3 regions of the Pseudarthrobacter quantipunctorum genome follow, and region 3 is predicted to be linked to each of the others. Evidence: predicted binding sites of a transcription regulator. Region 3 holds the regulator's gene; each other region holds the start of a gene.

Region 1 (5,029 bases), 1.5 Mb from region 3:
CACGGCGGCTCCGAAACCATCGGGATGGTCGAGCTGGAGCGGCGCATCAGCAACGAGCTTGAGGCCGTCCGCGCCTGACTCCGGGCCTCCCCGATGGCTTGGTGGCCGGTCAGGTAATTTGGCCCCTACCCGGCGCCGGGCCGGAGTTGTACATTCGGGGCTATGACGAACAATCTCAGCGTAGTGATCAACGCCGACGCGCCGCAGGTCTGGACCATGCTGCGTGAACCGTCCAAGGTAGCCCAATGGCATGGCTGGCAGGCAGAGGACCTGGACTCCGAGATCAAGGAGATCTACTTCTCCGGCGATGTCCAGGAGTCGCCTGACCACACCAGCCTTACGGTCCATGGCGGGGACGTCTTTGAGTTGAAACCCGTGCCCAACGGAACGCAGGTCAGCGTGACCCGGGGGGCGCTGGACCACGATTCCGAGTGGGCTGCCTGGGACGAGGACATCACCCAGGGATGGCTCACGTTCCTCCAGCAGCTCCGGTTTGCCTTGGAACGCCATCCGCACGGCAAACGCCACACCCTGTTCCTGCACCTCACGGAGGGGCAGGGCTCCGCGATCGAAAAGCTTGGGCTTTCCGATCTCCCGGCGCCCGGCGAAAACTACCAGGTGAAGCTGGGGACCGGCGAGGAGATCAGCGGCAAGGTCTGGTACCGGACCAGCCACCAGGTGGGGCTCACTGTCCACAACTATGCCGAGCATGGGGAGGGACTCCTGGTGGTGGCCGACCATCCCGCGATCAAGGACGTGCGCGCGGAAGGTGAAGGCTCCCTGGTCATCGTTTCCACCTACGACCTGGGCGCCGCAAGGCTCGAATCGGTACGCTCCTCCTGGGATGGCTGGCGGGCTGAGAACTACCCCGCGTCCGAACCGGTCAGCTGACCGGGCCGGTAGCCGAGCGGTTGCCGGGCGGTTGCCGGGACGGGGCGGAATGCTGGCACACTTGTACGGTGCCAGCCAACCCTGCCCCAGCTCCCTTCCCTGCCGCCGCCCCGGCTCAAACTGCCCCGACGGAAGCGGCCCCGTGGACTGCGGCCGGCGCCGCAGCGGACCGGCAGTCGGAATTCTCCTTCCGGGTTGGTACCCGCCTCGGTGATAACTGCCCGCCATCCGCTGCCCAGATTGCCTCCAACGGCGGCCAGTTCCTGGGACGGACCGGCACCATCTCCACGCCCCACGGTGAGATCCAGACCCCGGCGTTCATCGCCGTCGGGACCAAAGCCACCGTCAAGGCGGTGCTGCCCGAGGCCGTAGCGGACCTCGGCGCGCAGGCTGTGCTGGCCAACGCCTACCACCTGTACCTGCAGCCGGGCGCTGACATCCTGGACGAGGCAGGCGGCCTGGGCGCCTTTATGAACTGGTCCGGGCCCACCTTCACGGACTCCGGCGGATTCCAGGTGATGAGCCTGGGCTCGGGTTTCAAGAAGGTCATCGACATGAACACCGTTACTGCCGCGGGCGCCCCCGGCCCGGATGACGCCGTCGCCCCCGGGAAGGAACGCCTGGCCCACATTGACGACGACGGCGTGTGGTTCAAGAGCCACCTCAACGGCGACCGGCACCGGTTCTCCCCCGAAATTTCCATGCAGGTGCAGCACCAGATCGGGGCGGACATCATGTTCGCTTTCGATGAGCTGACCACCCTCCAGAACTCCCGCAGGTACCAGGAGGAATCGCTAGAGCGCACCCGCCTGTGGGCGCTGAGGTGCCTCGAGGAGCACTTCCGGCTGACGTCGTCCCGGATTGGGAAGCCGTACCAGGCCCTGTTCGGCGTGATCCAGGGCGCGCAGTACGAGGACCTGCGCCGCAAGGCGTGCCGGGACCTGGGCGCGATGCCGTTCGACGGGTTCGGCATCGGCGGGGCACTTGAGAAGGAGAATCTGGGCGCCATTGTCCGCTGGTGCAACGAGGAACTGCCCGAGGACAAGCCGCGCCACCTGCTGGGCATCTCCGAACCGGACGACATCTTCACGGCCATCGAGAACGGCGCGGACACCTTTGACTGCGTCTCCCCCACGCGGGTGGCCCGGAACTCCGCCTTCTATACGCCGCAAGGACGATTCAACCTCTCCGGGGCCAGGTACAAGCGCGATTTCGGCCCGCTGCAGGACGGCTGCGACTGCTACGCCTGCACCAACTACTCGCGGGCCTACATCCACCACCTTTTCAAGGCAAAGGAGATGCTTTCCGCCACGCTGATCTCCATCCACAACGAACGGTTCGTGGTGAAGATGGTGGACGACGCCCGCCTGGCCATCGAGGACGGGACGTTCTTCGACTTCAAGGCCGAGACGCTGGGGCAGTACTACTCGTAGCCTGCCCGGCGCAGGCAAGCGGCCGCACGGGCAGGCAGGCGTCGGCGCGCCGCCAAGGGACCGCCGTCGTCAGCTGTTCCGGTATCCTGACCCGATGCTGATCGAGATCCCTGCCGCTGAAGGCACTGCCGAGGCCCTGGTGGCGCGCCCGTCCACGGGCACCGGCCCGTTCCCCGGCGTCATCCTGTACATGGACGCCTTTGGCCTTCGGCCGCGCATCGGGGACATGGCCCAGCGCGTTGCCGACTGGGGCTATGTGGTCCTGGCCCCTAACGTCTTCTACCGCGAAGGGACAGCGGCGGAGCTGGCACCGCACGGGGACATGACCACGCCGGAGGGCAGGCAGGCGGCCGGCAAGGCGGCCTTTCCCCGGGTGGGCCGCCTCACCACGGACAAGGCGCTGCCGGACATCGATGCCTGGGTGGCGGCCCTCGAAACGCTCGACGGCGTTGCGCCGGGTCCGATCGGCGCCTTTGGCTATTGCATGGGCGCCAGACTCGCGGTGCGCACCGCCACGGCACACCCGGAAGTGATGGCAGCCTGTGGCGGATTCCACGGCGGAGGGCTGGCAACAGACGAGCCGGACAGCCCGCACCTGGGGCTGGGCAGGGCGAAGGCGCGGTTCGTGTTCGGCCACGCCGACCATGACCACAGCATGGGCCCCGACGCCGTCGCCCGGCTGGGTAAGGCCCTCGATGCGGCGGGCCTTGCGTCATCCAACCAGGTCTACAGCGGCGCATCCCATGGCTACTCAATGGCTGACACGTCAGCCTTCCACGAGGAGGCGACGGAACGGCACTTCCGGGAACTGCGGGCCCTGCTCGACGGGACGCTCAAGGGCGGCGGCTAAGCTGCGTTCGTCACCGCTGCCGTCGGGACCCCGTAGCTCGGTTCGCGCTTCTTCACCCACCGGATCACCAGCGACGTCACCGGGACCAGGATGAACTCCACCAGGGTCTTGTACACGAAGCCCACCACCACGTAGTTCACAAACGTCGCGGCATCCGTTATTCCGATCACCGAGGCGGCGATGCTGCAGAAGATCAGCGTGTCCACGAACTCGCCGGCCACCGAGGAACCCATGATGCGGGCCCACAGGGACTTCTCGCCGGAGCGTGCCTTCATCCGCACCATGATCCAGGAGTTGATGGTCTGCCCGGCCAGGAAGGCCAGCAGCGATGCCAGCACAATCTGCGGAACCGGGCCGAGCGCGCCCTCCAGGGCGGCCTGCTTGGAGATTCCGAACTCGTCATCGAAGCCGGGGAGGGCAATGATCGCCCAGTAGCAGAGCGATGCGAAGACGGACAGCCCGAAGGTGGTGAGGATGGCTTTGCGTGCCACCTTGAATCCGTAGACCTCGCTGATGACGTCGCCCAGGATGTAGGCCAGCGGGAAGAGGAAGAACCCTCCGTCGGTGATGATCGGCCCGATGGCCACTCCCTTGGACGCCCCGATGTTGGACAGGATCAGCACAACCGCCATGACGGCCAGCATGATGCCGAAGTACGGGGAGCCGATCGAGGCGAACCGTGGGCGGTCCGGAACTGAAGGTTTCTGGGGCAGGGCGTGGTGGCCTGGAGTTGAGGTCATGGCGGGGTCCGTTCGTAGTGGTTCGCTCGGTGCCCGAAGAGCGGGGACACCGGCTGTATTAGCACTGTCCCCCAATTCTCCCACTGCGGGAGCGGGTGCCGTGCGGCCACCCTGATGAACTCAATCTGAACGTGTTCAAATCTGTGGTACTTTTCTTGAACACGTTCAAATTCGAGGGAAGTCCATGACTGTAAAGAGCGAGCAGACGCGTCAGCTGGTGGCCGGCGTCGCCCTGCGGATGTTCCGGGAGATCGGCTTCGCCAAGACCACCATGCGGGCCATCGCAGCCGAGGCGGGCGTCTCGGTGGGCAACGCCTATTACTACTTCGCATCAAAGGATGACCTGGTGCAGGAGCTGTATCTGCAGGTACAGGCGGATCATGCGGCCAGGGCCGCCGAAGCGCTCGAGGATGCTGTCGACCTCACCGGCAGGCTCAAGGCCACCCTCCATACAGGCCTGGACGCCATGGCCCCCTACCACCGGTTTGGCGGCGACTTCATAGCTACGGCCATCCGCCCGACGTCCCCGGTAAATCCTTTCGCCGCCGGTTCAACGGCGGCCCGCGAGGCGTCGCTGGCCATCTTCCGCACGGCAGTTGAGGCAGCGAAGCCTCCGGCACCTAAAAAGCTCAGGTCCGATCTTCCGGAGCTGCTGTGGCTTTGTTATATGGCCGTCACCCTCTTCTGGGTATACGACACGTCCGAAGGGCAGCAGCGGACCAGGCGGCTGGTGGATGGCGCCGTCCCGCTGATCACACGGGGACTCTCACTGGTGCGGATGCCGGGCGTGGGCAGGATCCTGGACGACTTCCTGAGCCTGAGCCGCAGCATCCGCAGCTAAACCGAAACAAACACATTGGGGGAAAAATGAGCGGCACCAGAACGGTGGTACTGGCGGGAGCCTCCGGTTTCATCGGAAGGTACTTTCGGGCGCGGTTCGAGAAGGACGGCTGGACCGTGCGCACCATTAGCCGCAGAGGTTCCAAGGGCGCACCGTCGGCCGCGTGGGGTGACGACGACGTCCGCCTTGCCCGCGTGCTGGACGGCGCGGAACTTCTCGTCAACCTCGCCGGACGCTCAGTCTCCTGCCGCTACAACGACCGGAACAAGGCCGC
Region 2 (5,029 bases), 970 kb from region 3:
CGGCGTCGGAGGCGCGGGAGGCTTCCCTGAACGGAAGGCCCTACCTGATTGACGTTTCGCACTTCGCCAGCGAGTGGCTGTGGCTGCCTGCTGCCGCAGCCGCGCTGGGCAACGTCCTCGCCGACCAGGGCCACGACGTCGAAATCCGGGTCAGCACCACCAACAGCGATCCCTGGGACTTCATCCTTACCCCGGGCTAAGCCCGGAGCCGCTGGGTAAGCGGCGAGGCGGGGGAGCAGGGCAGGCGCTAGAGTCTAGGAAGCGCCGTCCAGGCGCCCGGCTCCGGCCGGAAGGGATCAAGCGGAGGTAACAGTGGCGAAGGCAGCACCGGCGGAACAGTTGAAGTTGCTTGGACTGCAGGGGCTGGATGCCAAACTGAAGTCGCTCGCGAACCGCCGCCGCGCGCTGGAAAACGATCCGCGGATCAAGGACCTGGAAGCTGCCCTCTCCGTGGCCAACGGTGAGCTCGGCGCGGCGAAAGTGGCCGTCCACGACGCCGAAGCCGAACTCAAGCGCGCCGAGGCGGACGTGGAACAGGTTGCCTCGCGCATCCAGCGGGATGAGGCCCGGCTGAACAGCGGCACCGGCCTGTCCAAGGACCTGGTGGCCCTCCAAAAGGACATCGCCTCGCTCAACAAACGGCGCTCGGACCTGGAGGACATTGAACTCGAGGTGATGGAGCGCCTTGATTCCCTGCGGGCCACCCAGGCCCGGCAGCAGGGGATTGTGGACGACATCCAGGGATCCTTCGGTACCATCCGCTCCGAGCTGGACGCGGAACTGGCCACTGTGGAGGCTGAAGCCAGCGGACTTCGCGCCCAGCGCACCGAATTCGCCGCCGGCCTCGAGCCCGGCATGCTGGCCATCTACGAAAAGACATTGGCCAGGCGCGGAGTGGGCGCCGCCAGGCTCTTCCATGGCACCTCCGAGGCGTCCGGCATGAAGCTCAGCCCGGGCGACCTCGCCGAAATCAAAGCCGCGGCTGCCGACGACATCGTCTTTTGCCCGGACTCCGGCGCAATCCTGGTCCGCTCCGAAGAGTGGGCCTGACCCAACCAGGTAGCAGCAGATGTTGTTATGAGCGCTCATAACAACATCTGCTGCGACTCAGTTGGGAAGGGGCGGGGGAATCAGCCCGGCAGGATGATGTTCAGGGCGTGCGGCTTGCGGGCGGAACCCTCCACGAGCTCAGCGTCCCACACCTCCCGCGTGGCCTTCAGGAGTTCCGACGGCGTTGCCGGGGCCTTTCCGCGCCGCACCAGCAGGTGCCGGGCCAGTTCGCCCCTGGTGTGCTTGGCGAAGTGGCTCACCACCTTGCGCACTCCGTTGACCTCGGTAAACACGTTGACCGAGACGGTCTGCGCCGCAGGCGGCGCCCATGCCGCCGCGTAGGTGCTGGAGCGGCAATCCACAAGCAGGTGCCCTTCCACTGCAGCGGCGAGGGCATCGGTAAGCTGCGGCTTCCAGAACGGGGCGAGGCGGCCGACGTCGGGCAGTGACGTGCCCATGGAAAGCCGGTAGGCGGGCACGCTGTCGCCAAAACGGATGGCGCCCCAGAGCGCGGAAACCACCAGCACGGACTCGTTGGCCTTGCGGCGCTGCGCAGCCGTAAGGGTTTTGTAGCCCAGGGCGTCATAAAGCACCCCCGAATAGATCCGGTGGGCGGGAGCCGCCGGTTCGGCATGAAGCCGGGTGTTGCGGCGGACATCCTCCTCCAGCGACGCCCCCACACCCAGCAGCGCGAGCGCATCCTCGTGGGCGCTCACCGTTCCCAGCGCCTCCAGTACTTTGGCGCGGCAGGAGTTCAACTCCGGGAAGCTCAGGGAAGGCCAGTCGACGGCGGAACCGCTGCCGGCGGGTGTCTTGCCTTCGGAAGGGGGAAGCAGAATCAGCACCGTCCGATCCTACCGGCGGCAGGAAAGTGCCAGCTCGCCGGTAGACTGGGGGGTGGATGGGTTGACCAGGCGGCCGCGCGTCACGCAAGTGGCTCGAGGAACGTCCGGGCTCCGCAGGGCAGGGTGGTGGGTAACGCCCACTCGGGGTAACCCGCAGGCCAGTGCCACAGAGAACAGACCGCCTGGGTCGCGCCGGTTTGAAAGCGGCACGAACCAGGTAAGGGTGAAACGGTGGTGTAAGAGACCACCAGCTTCCCGGGTGACCGGGAAGGCTAGGTAAACCCCACCCGGAGCAAGGCCAGACAGGACACGTTTGAGGGCTGCCCGCCCGAGTGTCCGGGTAGGCCGCTGGAGGGCGCCGGCAACGGCGTCCGTAGATGGATGGCCGCTACTCCCGTGCCGGTAACGGAACGGGAGCACAGAACCCGGCGTATCGGTCAACCCATCCATTCTTTCCCGGTTTGACCTTGGACGATGTGTTGGGGATGCTGAACCGTGGCCGCAAATCATGACCCGCAAGAGAACCCCGGTGCTCCCGCTCCGCAGCAGCTTCTCGGACGTGGTCAGCAGGCTGTAGCCCTGGCCGGATTCTTTTCGCTTTCGTTGGCCGCCTGGGCCGCGGCGTCCGTCCCCATCATCCTGCATTCCAGCGGTTGGTTCGCGGTGTCGGTGAAGGCGCCCTGGATGCCGCCGGGCTGGATGTTCAGGAGCATGTGGATGCTCCTTTACGTGGCGGTGGCGGTGGCCGCCTGGCTGGTCTGGCGCAGAGGGTCCCTCACGGGAGGCACCCTGGCGGGCTACCTCATCCAGTTGATGCTCAACGCCGCATGGCCGCTGGCCTTCTTCGGGCTCTTTCCGGTGTTCGGCGCCGCTGCCCTCTGGGCGGCCTTCCTGTTGATTGGCGGCCTGGGGGTATCTGTTGCCTTCCTCATCCTGCGGTTCGGTCCGGTCAGCCCTGCCGCGGGGCTGTTGATGCTTCCCTATCTGTCCTGGGTGGTTTTTTCATCCAGCCTCAATCTCTATTCGGCCATCCACAACTGACAGGTCCGCTGCGGCGGTTTTCCCTGTGAGTGATTTCACTCGATCGGGGCCGTTTTACGGAGGCCAGCCAATTTAGAATGGATCCGGACGCAGGAGTTCCTCCGTCGGAGTTGCGTTCGCAGCCGGCGGTTTTTCTTTGCGTAATCCAGGTGCCCGGGGGCCGACCCCCGCGGGCGCAGGTGCCCCTGCACGACATGTGGTGGCCGACAACCGTGTACGAGGACGTACGCGGCTGAACCGAGGAAGGTATTTCTGTGAGCCAGACGTCAGATTCTTGTCTTGATACGTGGATGGGCCGCGAGGCCCTCGCCGAGGCCATGATTCCGGTGATCGGCCGGCTGTACCGCGAAAACAACGTGGTGACCAGCATCCACGGCCGGAGTTTGATCAACAAGTCCACCATGAACATCCTCAAGGCGCACCGTTTTGCGCGCCGCATGAGCAAGGATGAACTGCTCCTGGAGGAGACCGCGCCGCTCCTGAACACCCTGGCCAACCTGGAGCTCGGTGCAGCAGCGATCGACATCGCACGGCTTAACCAGAAGTTCAAGGAAGAGGGCAACGGCGCCACCCTGGAAGAATTCCTCCGCGCGGAACTGGCCGACGTCGTAGGCAAGCGGGGCGGCGATGACCGCACCAGCACCGATGTGGTGCTTTACGGCTTCGGCCGGATCGGCCGGCTGCTGGCCCGCCTCCTGATCGAAAAGGCAGGCGGCGGCCACGGCCTGCGGCTGCGCGCCATCGTCGTGCGCAAGGGCTCGGACAATGACCTCTCCAAGCGCGCCAGCCTGCTGCGCCGCGATTCCGTGCACGGTTCCTTTGAAGGCACCATCCGGATTGACGAGGAAGCCAACACCATCACGGCCAACGGCGTCCAGGTGCAGGTCATCTACTCCGACAACCCGGCAACCATCGACTACACCGCCTACGGCATCAACAATGCCCTGGTAGTGGACAACACCGGGCGCTGGCGTGACGCCGAAGGACTTTCCCAGCACCTGCAGAGCAAGGGTGTTGCACGGGTGCTCCTGACTGCCCCGGGCAAGGGCGACCTGAAGAACATCGTGCACGGCATCAACCAGGGCACCATCGAGGACACGGACCAGATTGTGTCCGCAGCGTCCTGCACCACGAACGCCATCACGCCGGTGCTCAAGGCCATCAACGACAAGTTCGGTGTGGTCCACGGGCATGTGGAGACGGTCCACTCCTTCACCAACGACCAGAACCTGATCGACAACTTCCACAAGGGCGACCGTCGCGGCCGGTCCGCAGCCCTGAACATGGTGATCACGGAGACCGGCGCCGCGAAGGCAGTGGCCAAGGCCCTCCCCGAGCTGCTTGGCAAACTGACCGGCAGTTCCATTCGCGTTCCCACCCCGGACGTGTCCCTTGCCATCCTGAACCTGAGCCTGGAGAAAGGGACCACCAAGGACGAGGTCAACAACTACCTGCGGGAAATGTCCCTGCACTCGGACCTGCGCAAGCAGATCGACTACATCGACTCGCCCGAAGTGGTGTCCACCGACTTCGTCGGTTCCCGTCGCGCGGGCATCGTTGACGGCCTTGCCACGATCTCCAACGACAAGAACCTGGTGCTGTACGTCTGGTACGACAACGAGTTCGGCTACAGCTGCCAGGTGGTCCGCGTCATGGAGGAAATGGCAGGCGTGAACCCGCCGTCGTTCCCCGCGAAGGAAACCGCTGCAGCCCTCGCTGCGATCGCTGTCTAGGCTCCCTTCGGGTCTCGCCCGATTTCCCGGCTGATGGTGCTGGAATCAGCCGGGAAACGGGACCACACTGGTGGCATGGAAAATGATTCGACGCTTCAGCACGAGACAACCCTTGAGCACGCCCTTGACGTCGCCAAAGCCAACCACAAAGAGGCGGTCCGGCTGCTTGAGGGCGCCCGGGCAGCCTATAAAACGGGCGACGCCGGCGCGGACCGGGTGCGCCAGCTGGAAGGGCTGCTGGCAATAGCCGAGGAAGACCTCCGAAGGGTGATGCGGGAGCAGTAGTCCCGCCCGGTGTGACCTTTCACTCGCCCTCAACACTGTGGATATCAGCGGGCATGCCGGGCGGGTGTCCTAGGC
Region 3 (5,029 bases):
GCGGCCAGGTAGGTGATCCGGGCACCGCCGGCGGCGCGGCGACTGAAGTGCTCGGCGAGCGTACGCGCCATCTCCTGCCCCAGTTCGGAGAGGTGGAATTCGGGCAGCCGTCCGTAGAGAACGCCGTCGGGATTGTGGACCTCGCCGTGGCGGAGCAAATGGACAGTGGCTTGGGGCATGTTTACCAGTTTCTCAAAGATGGCGTGCGATCCGAAATCTCCCGGCGAAGCTTCTACAAAGAGTAGAACTGAAGTTTTTGAAGAAATGTTCCGAAGCCGGGAACAAAACATGCAAATGCATGTTTATACTGGATGCAGCAGTTAGTTGAGACTTCAACAGATGAAGTTTCAACAGCAACCCGCCAATACGCATACACAAGGAGCATCACCATGGCACTTCCCGCAGACGTCACCACCGGCACCTGGACCCTGGACAACTCACACAGCGAGATCGGCTTCACGGTCCGCCACGCAGGCATCAGCAAGGTCCGCGGCCAGTTCACCGAAGCCGCCGCCACCCTGGACCTCCCCGAAGACGTCACCGGCGCCAGGATCAACGCCACCATCAACACCGCCAGCTTCGATTCCGGCGACGTCAACCGCGATGGACACGTCAAGGGCGAGGACTTCTTCGACGTGGAGAAGTTCCCCGAAATCTCCTTCGTCTCCAACGGCCTCGTGGCCAAGGGCAACAGCTACGAACTGACCGGCGACCTGACCATCAAGGGTGTCACCCGCCCCGTCACCCTGGAGACCGAGTTCAACGGCGTGGCTGTTGACCCCTTCGGCAACACCCGGGCAGGCGTTTCCGCCGAGACCACCATCAGCCGCAAGGACTTCGGCCTGACCTGGAACGCCATCCTGGAGACCGGCGGCGTCCTGGTCAGCGACAAGGTTGCCATCAACCTCGAACTCGCCTTCATCGCTCCCGCGGCATAATTCCTTCCCGCTCCGGCACCCCGGCCCTGGACTCCCGCAGTCCGGTGCCGGGGTGCCGTCCTTTAAGCGCACTGGGACCCGCGGGGTTTACAGTGAACGCCATGAGCCACTCTCCCAGCGGACCGCGGAACGGTTTCGCCGAGCTGTTTTCCGTTACCGCCCGGCCCACCGAGATTAAGGTCTCGTTCTGGATCTGGTTTATAGGCGGGGTCCTTGCCTTGATGGGCGGGCTCCTGGGGATGCTGGCGTCCCTGGTGCTCTTTGCCGCCGCGCCCGCGGCCGCTGCAGCCGTCGTCGCACTGATGCTGCTGGGCGCTGCCGTGGGCGCCGCGCAGATGGTTTTAGCGGTCAAGATGAAGGCCGGCCGGCAGTGGGCGCGGGTCGCCCTGACGGTGCTGGCCGGGATCACCCTGGTCCTGGCAGCGGTTAATACGGCGGCAGGCATGGGGCAGGGCGCCGGAAACTGGACAGCCTTCCTTATCAGCCTGGCAGCAGCGGTCCTTCTGTGGCTGCCAAATTCCCAGGCATGGTTCGCAGCGGTTTCGGGCCGGAATACCTCTTCCGAATGACCCACAAGGTGCCTGCCCGGGGGTACGGTGGACTTAAGTGATGCTGGGGGTAGGGGACAGGACCGAGCCCGGCGACCTACCTGGAACCCGACACGCAAAAGGACCGCCCATGAGCACTCCCCCCGTCCCGCCTCCCGTTCCCAACGATCCCGAGTCCGGCGGCGAGACTCCGCGCTACGGCCAGAACGCACCCCAGTATGGCCAAAACCAGCCCCAGTACGGGCAGCAGTCCGGAACCCCGCAGTATGGACAGAATGCCCCGCAGTACGGGCAGAACCCGCCGCCGCAGTACGGCCAGAACCCGCCGGCGCAGTACGGCCAGTCCGGCGCTCCCCAGTACGGCCAGCAGCCGTATGGCCAGTCCCCCTACGCGCAGTATCCGTCCGAGCAGCCGCAACCGTCCGGCAGCACTGGCGTTCCCCAGATGGTCAACATCTCCTTCTGGCTGCTGATCGCCTCCGCCGCGATCTTTGTCATTTCGATGCTGACCGGCCTGACCACGCTGGACGATCCCATGTTCCGCGACGCCTTTGAGACCCAGATCGAGGGCAGCGGGGCGGGAGTGACGTACGAGGACATGAAGGGCGTCATCGCCGGAACCCTGGTGGTGTTCGCCATCATTGGCCTGGCCCTCTACCTGCTGGTGGCGTTCTTCGTCCGCAAGGGCAAGAACTGGGCACGGATCCTGGGCACGGTCTTCGCGGCACTGTCCATCTTCGGCCTCTTCGGCCCGCCCAGCTTCGCAACCATCGGTACGCTGCTGGGGATTGCGGCCATTGTGTTGCTCTACCTGCCGGCCTCGGCTCCGTATTTCCGGCGCCAGCAGCCGTTCGCCAACCCTTACGGCGGCAACATGGGGAACCCGTACGGCCGGTAACTCCAGCACTCCCACCCTTCGGGCGTGGGCACCGGGACCAGCCGCTGACGGAATCTAGGCGGTCTGCCCCGGGGCCTGCGCCCGTTGTGCGTGGTAGGCCAGGATCTGCAGTTCCGTTGCCATGTCCACCTTGCGGAGGTTCACGCCCTCCGGGACCTGGAGCATGATGGGGGCGAAACTCAGGACGCTGCGGACCCCGGCCGCCACCACGCGGTCGCACACATCCTGGGCCACCGAGGCGGGAAGGGCCAGGACCACCATATTGGCCCCGGTCCGGTGCAGCACCGTTTCCAGGTCCGCCACATCGCTGACGCGCAGCCAGCCCACCTCGTTGCCCACCACCATCTGGTCAGCATCAAAGATGGCCACGACGTCGAAGCCCCGGGATTCGAAGCCTCCATACCGTGCGAGGGCCTTGCCAAGGTTGCCGGCGCCGACGATCGCCACTTTCCAGTCGTGGGTGAGTCCCAGTGCAGCCGCGATGTGCCGGCTCAGGTACTGCACCTCGTAACCGACTCCGCGGGTGCCGTAGGAGCCCACGTGGGAGAGGTCCTTGCGGAGCGTTGCAGAGCTGACGCCGGAGGCCTCGGCAAGGGATTCAGAGGAGACCCGCTCCACTCCCTCTGCCAGGAGTGTATTAAGGGCACGCAGGTAGAGGGTCAGCCGGGCCACTGCAGCGGGCGGAATCTGTTTGGCTGCCGTGCCCGCAGGTCCCGGCAGGTCCGGGACAGCCTGGGGGGTTGAATCCAGCGAAGCCACCAGCCCCTCCCTCGCATCGCGTTGTGACTCCACTCTAGGGCCCAACCGGCAATGCCATCAAAGCAGGAGCCACCGATGCGGAGAAGACTCGGGACCGCGCCATATCGGGTGCTGCTCCCCTACTGTGCCATGGCCCGCTGGAGCACGCGTCCCAGCCGGGCTTCATCGATTTTCCAGAAATCGCGCTGCACCCCGTCCACCAGCACCACCGGAATTTCCTCCGCATAGCGTTCACGGAGTTCCGGCTGGTTGTCCACCAACTCCTCGCTCCACTCAAGTCCCAGCGAAGACGTAACCCGGCCGACGGCGTCGCGCGCGTCTTCGCAAAGGTGGCAGTCTGCCTTGGTGATCAGGACAACGCGGGGTGTGGCCATGCCTTAACCGTAGCCCCGTTCCCACGGCTCCCGCGACGCCGGGCCCGTGGGAACAAGGCTAAACGGGGATTGAACAGCGGATTGACTAGACTCGACTGCATGCCCGAGGAGAAGTACGTTGCCGTAGTCACCAAGCCGGTTGCTGCGCCGCAACCGGGTGAGGCGGCGTTCTTCGATGTGGACAACACCCTGATGCGCGGGGCCAGCCTCTTCCACGTTGCCAGGAAGATGCACCAGCGCGGGGCGTTCACCATGGCCCAGGCTGCCGGCTTCGCGTGGAAGCAGTTCAAGTTCGTGGCCCGCGGGGAGAACATGGACGATGTCCATGCCGTCCGTGACTCCGCACTGACGCTGGCCGCAGGCATAACGGTGGATGACATCAAGGCGCTCGGCGAAGAGGTCTACGACGAGATGATCGCCTCCCGCATCTGGCCGGGCGCCAAAGCTCTGGCGGAGCAGCACCTGCGCGTGGGCCGGCGGGTGTGGCTGGTGACCGCCACACCTATCGAGGTGGCCACCGTGATCTCCACCAGGCTTGGACTGACCGGCGCCCTGGGGACCGTAGGCGAAATTTCCGAAGGCATGTACACCGGGCGCCTGGTGGGTGACATCCTGCACGGTTCGGCCAAGGCGGTTGCCGTCCAGGCCGTGGCCGATGCCGAGGACCTGGACCTCAGGCGCTGCTGGGCGTACAGCGACTCCTACAACGACATTCCGCTGCTCACCCTGGTGGGCCACCCGGTGGCCATCAACCCGGATGCCCGCCTGCGCCGGCACGCACGGGACAACAACTGGCCGGTCTACGATTTCCGGTCCGGCCGGCGCGCGGCCACCTTCGGCCTCAAAGCCGCAACGGCCGGCGGCGCCGTCTACGGGCTCTGGAAGGGCTTCGCCCGCATCCGCGGCCCGCGCATCTAGCTCCACCGCCGCTGGTTCCACCGGCCACCCCGACCCCCGTTACCAAGCTTGTTTGCGCATCCGAACCTTCAAGGCGCGGATCCGCGAACAAGGCCAGGAAACCCCGGTCACACCCCATCCAGCACAAAGAAAATGCCCGCCGCCTCGGAAGGCGACGGGCATTTCTGCGCTGTTCGAAGTATCTCTACTTCTTGTTGCGGCGCTGGTGACGGGTCTTGCGAAGCAGCTTGCGGTGCTTCTTCTTGGCCATACGCTTGCGACGCTTCTTAATAACTGAACCCACGTAAGTTCCTTACAAACTAGATGCAGTACCTGTCTGATGGAAATTGTTCGTGGACAGAGCTACGAACTGAACAACTGACAGATTCTTACAATGACGTAAAACGTTCCTTAACAGGGTACCGCTTCCGGGAGGCGGCTACGGACAGCTGCTCAGGCCGTCTCGGTGTGACCGTCCACTACGGCACCTTTGAGGTACTGTTCGACGGCTTGTTCCGGAACCCGGTAGGAGCGGCCGAAGCGCACTGCCGGCATCTCGCCGGAGTGCACCAGCCGGTACACGGTCATTTTGGAGACGCGCATGACCTGGGCTAC

The links. Region 3 encodes Rex, which represses fermentation and respiration genes when NADH is low (regulators of the CRP and FNR family bind a similar motif). Its sites were predicted from a motif close to CTTGTGAANNNNTTCACAAG; they were not measured.
Region 1: a site for Rex is predicted at 4,037-4,056, ahead of WHH00_RS15640 (queuosine precursor transporter). Genes of this name have one in related genera too.
Region 2: a site for Rex is predicted at 2,959-2,978, ahead of WHH00_RS07550 (glyceraldehyde-3-phosphate dehydrogenase). Genes of this name have one in related genera too.

The regions. Positions count from the first base shown of each region.
Region 1 is NZ_CP148033.1:3,453,737-3,458,765, forward strand. Features, by position in the region: gene WHH00_RS15620 (DUF6707 family protein) at 1-78, shown strand, start outside; gene WHH00_RS15625 (SRPBCC domain-containing protein) at 163-891, shown strand; gene tgt (tRNA guanosine(34) transglycosylase Tgt) at 960-2,324, shown strand; gene WHH00_RS15635 (dienelactone hydrolase family protein) at 2,419-3,174, shown strand; gene WHH00_RS15640 (queuosine precursor transporter) at 3,171-3,914, opposite strand; gene WHH00_RS15645 (TetR family transcriptional regulator) at 4,099-4,755, shown strand; gene WHH00_RS15650 (TIGR01777 family oxidoreductase) at 4,782-5,029, shown strand, end outside.
Region 2 is NZ_CP148033.1:1,639,104-1,644,132, forward strand. Features, by position in the region: gene WHH00_RS07520 (Nif3-like dinuclear metal center hexameric protein) at 1-200, shown strand, start outside; gene WHH00_RS07525 (zinc ribbon domain-containing protein) at 313-1,050, shown strand; gene WHH00_RS07530 (YaaA family protein) at 1,131-1,895, opposite strand; RNA gene rnpB (RNase P RNA component class A) at 1,953-2,344, shown strand; gene WHH00_RS07540 (hypothetical protein) at 2,459-2,608, opposite strand; gene WHH00_RS07545 (tryptophan-rich sensory protein) at 2,580-2,936, shown strand; gene WHH00_RS07550 (glyceraldehyde-3-phosphate dehydrogenase) at 3,191-4,669, shown strand; gene WHH00_RS07555 (hypothetical protein) at 4,745-4,954, shown strand.
Region 3 is NZ_CP148033.1:668,074-673,102, reverse strand. Features, by position in the region: gene WHH00_RS03060 (histidine phosphatase family protein) at 1-179, opposite strand, end outside; gene WHH00_RS03055 (YceI family protein) at 390-938, shown strand; gene WHH00_RS03050 (hypothetical protein) at 1,040-1,507, shown strand; gene WHH00_RS03045 (hypothetical protein) at 1,617-2,384, shown strand; gene WHH00_RS03040 (redox-sensing transcriptional repressor Rex) at 2,439-3,143, opposite strand; gene WHH00_RS03035 (glutaredoxin family protein) at 3,263-3,517, opposite strand; gene WHH00_RS03030 (HAD family hydrolase) at 3,617-4,435, shown strand; gene WHH00_RS03025 (30S ribosomal protein bS22) at 4,620-4,718, opposite strand; gene WHH00_RS03020 (helix-turn-helix domain-containing protein) at 4,868-5,029, opposite strand, start outside.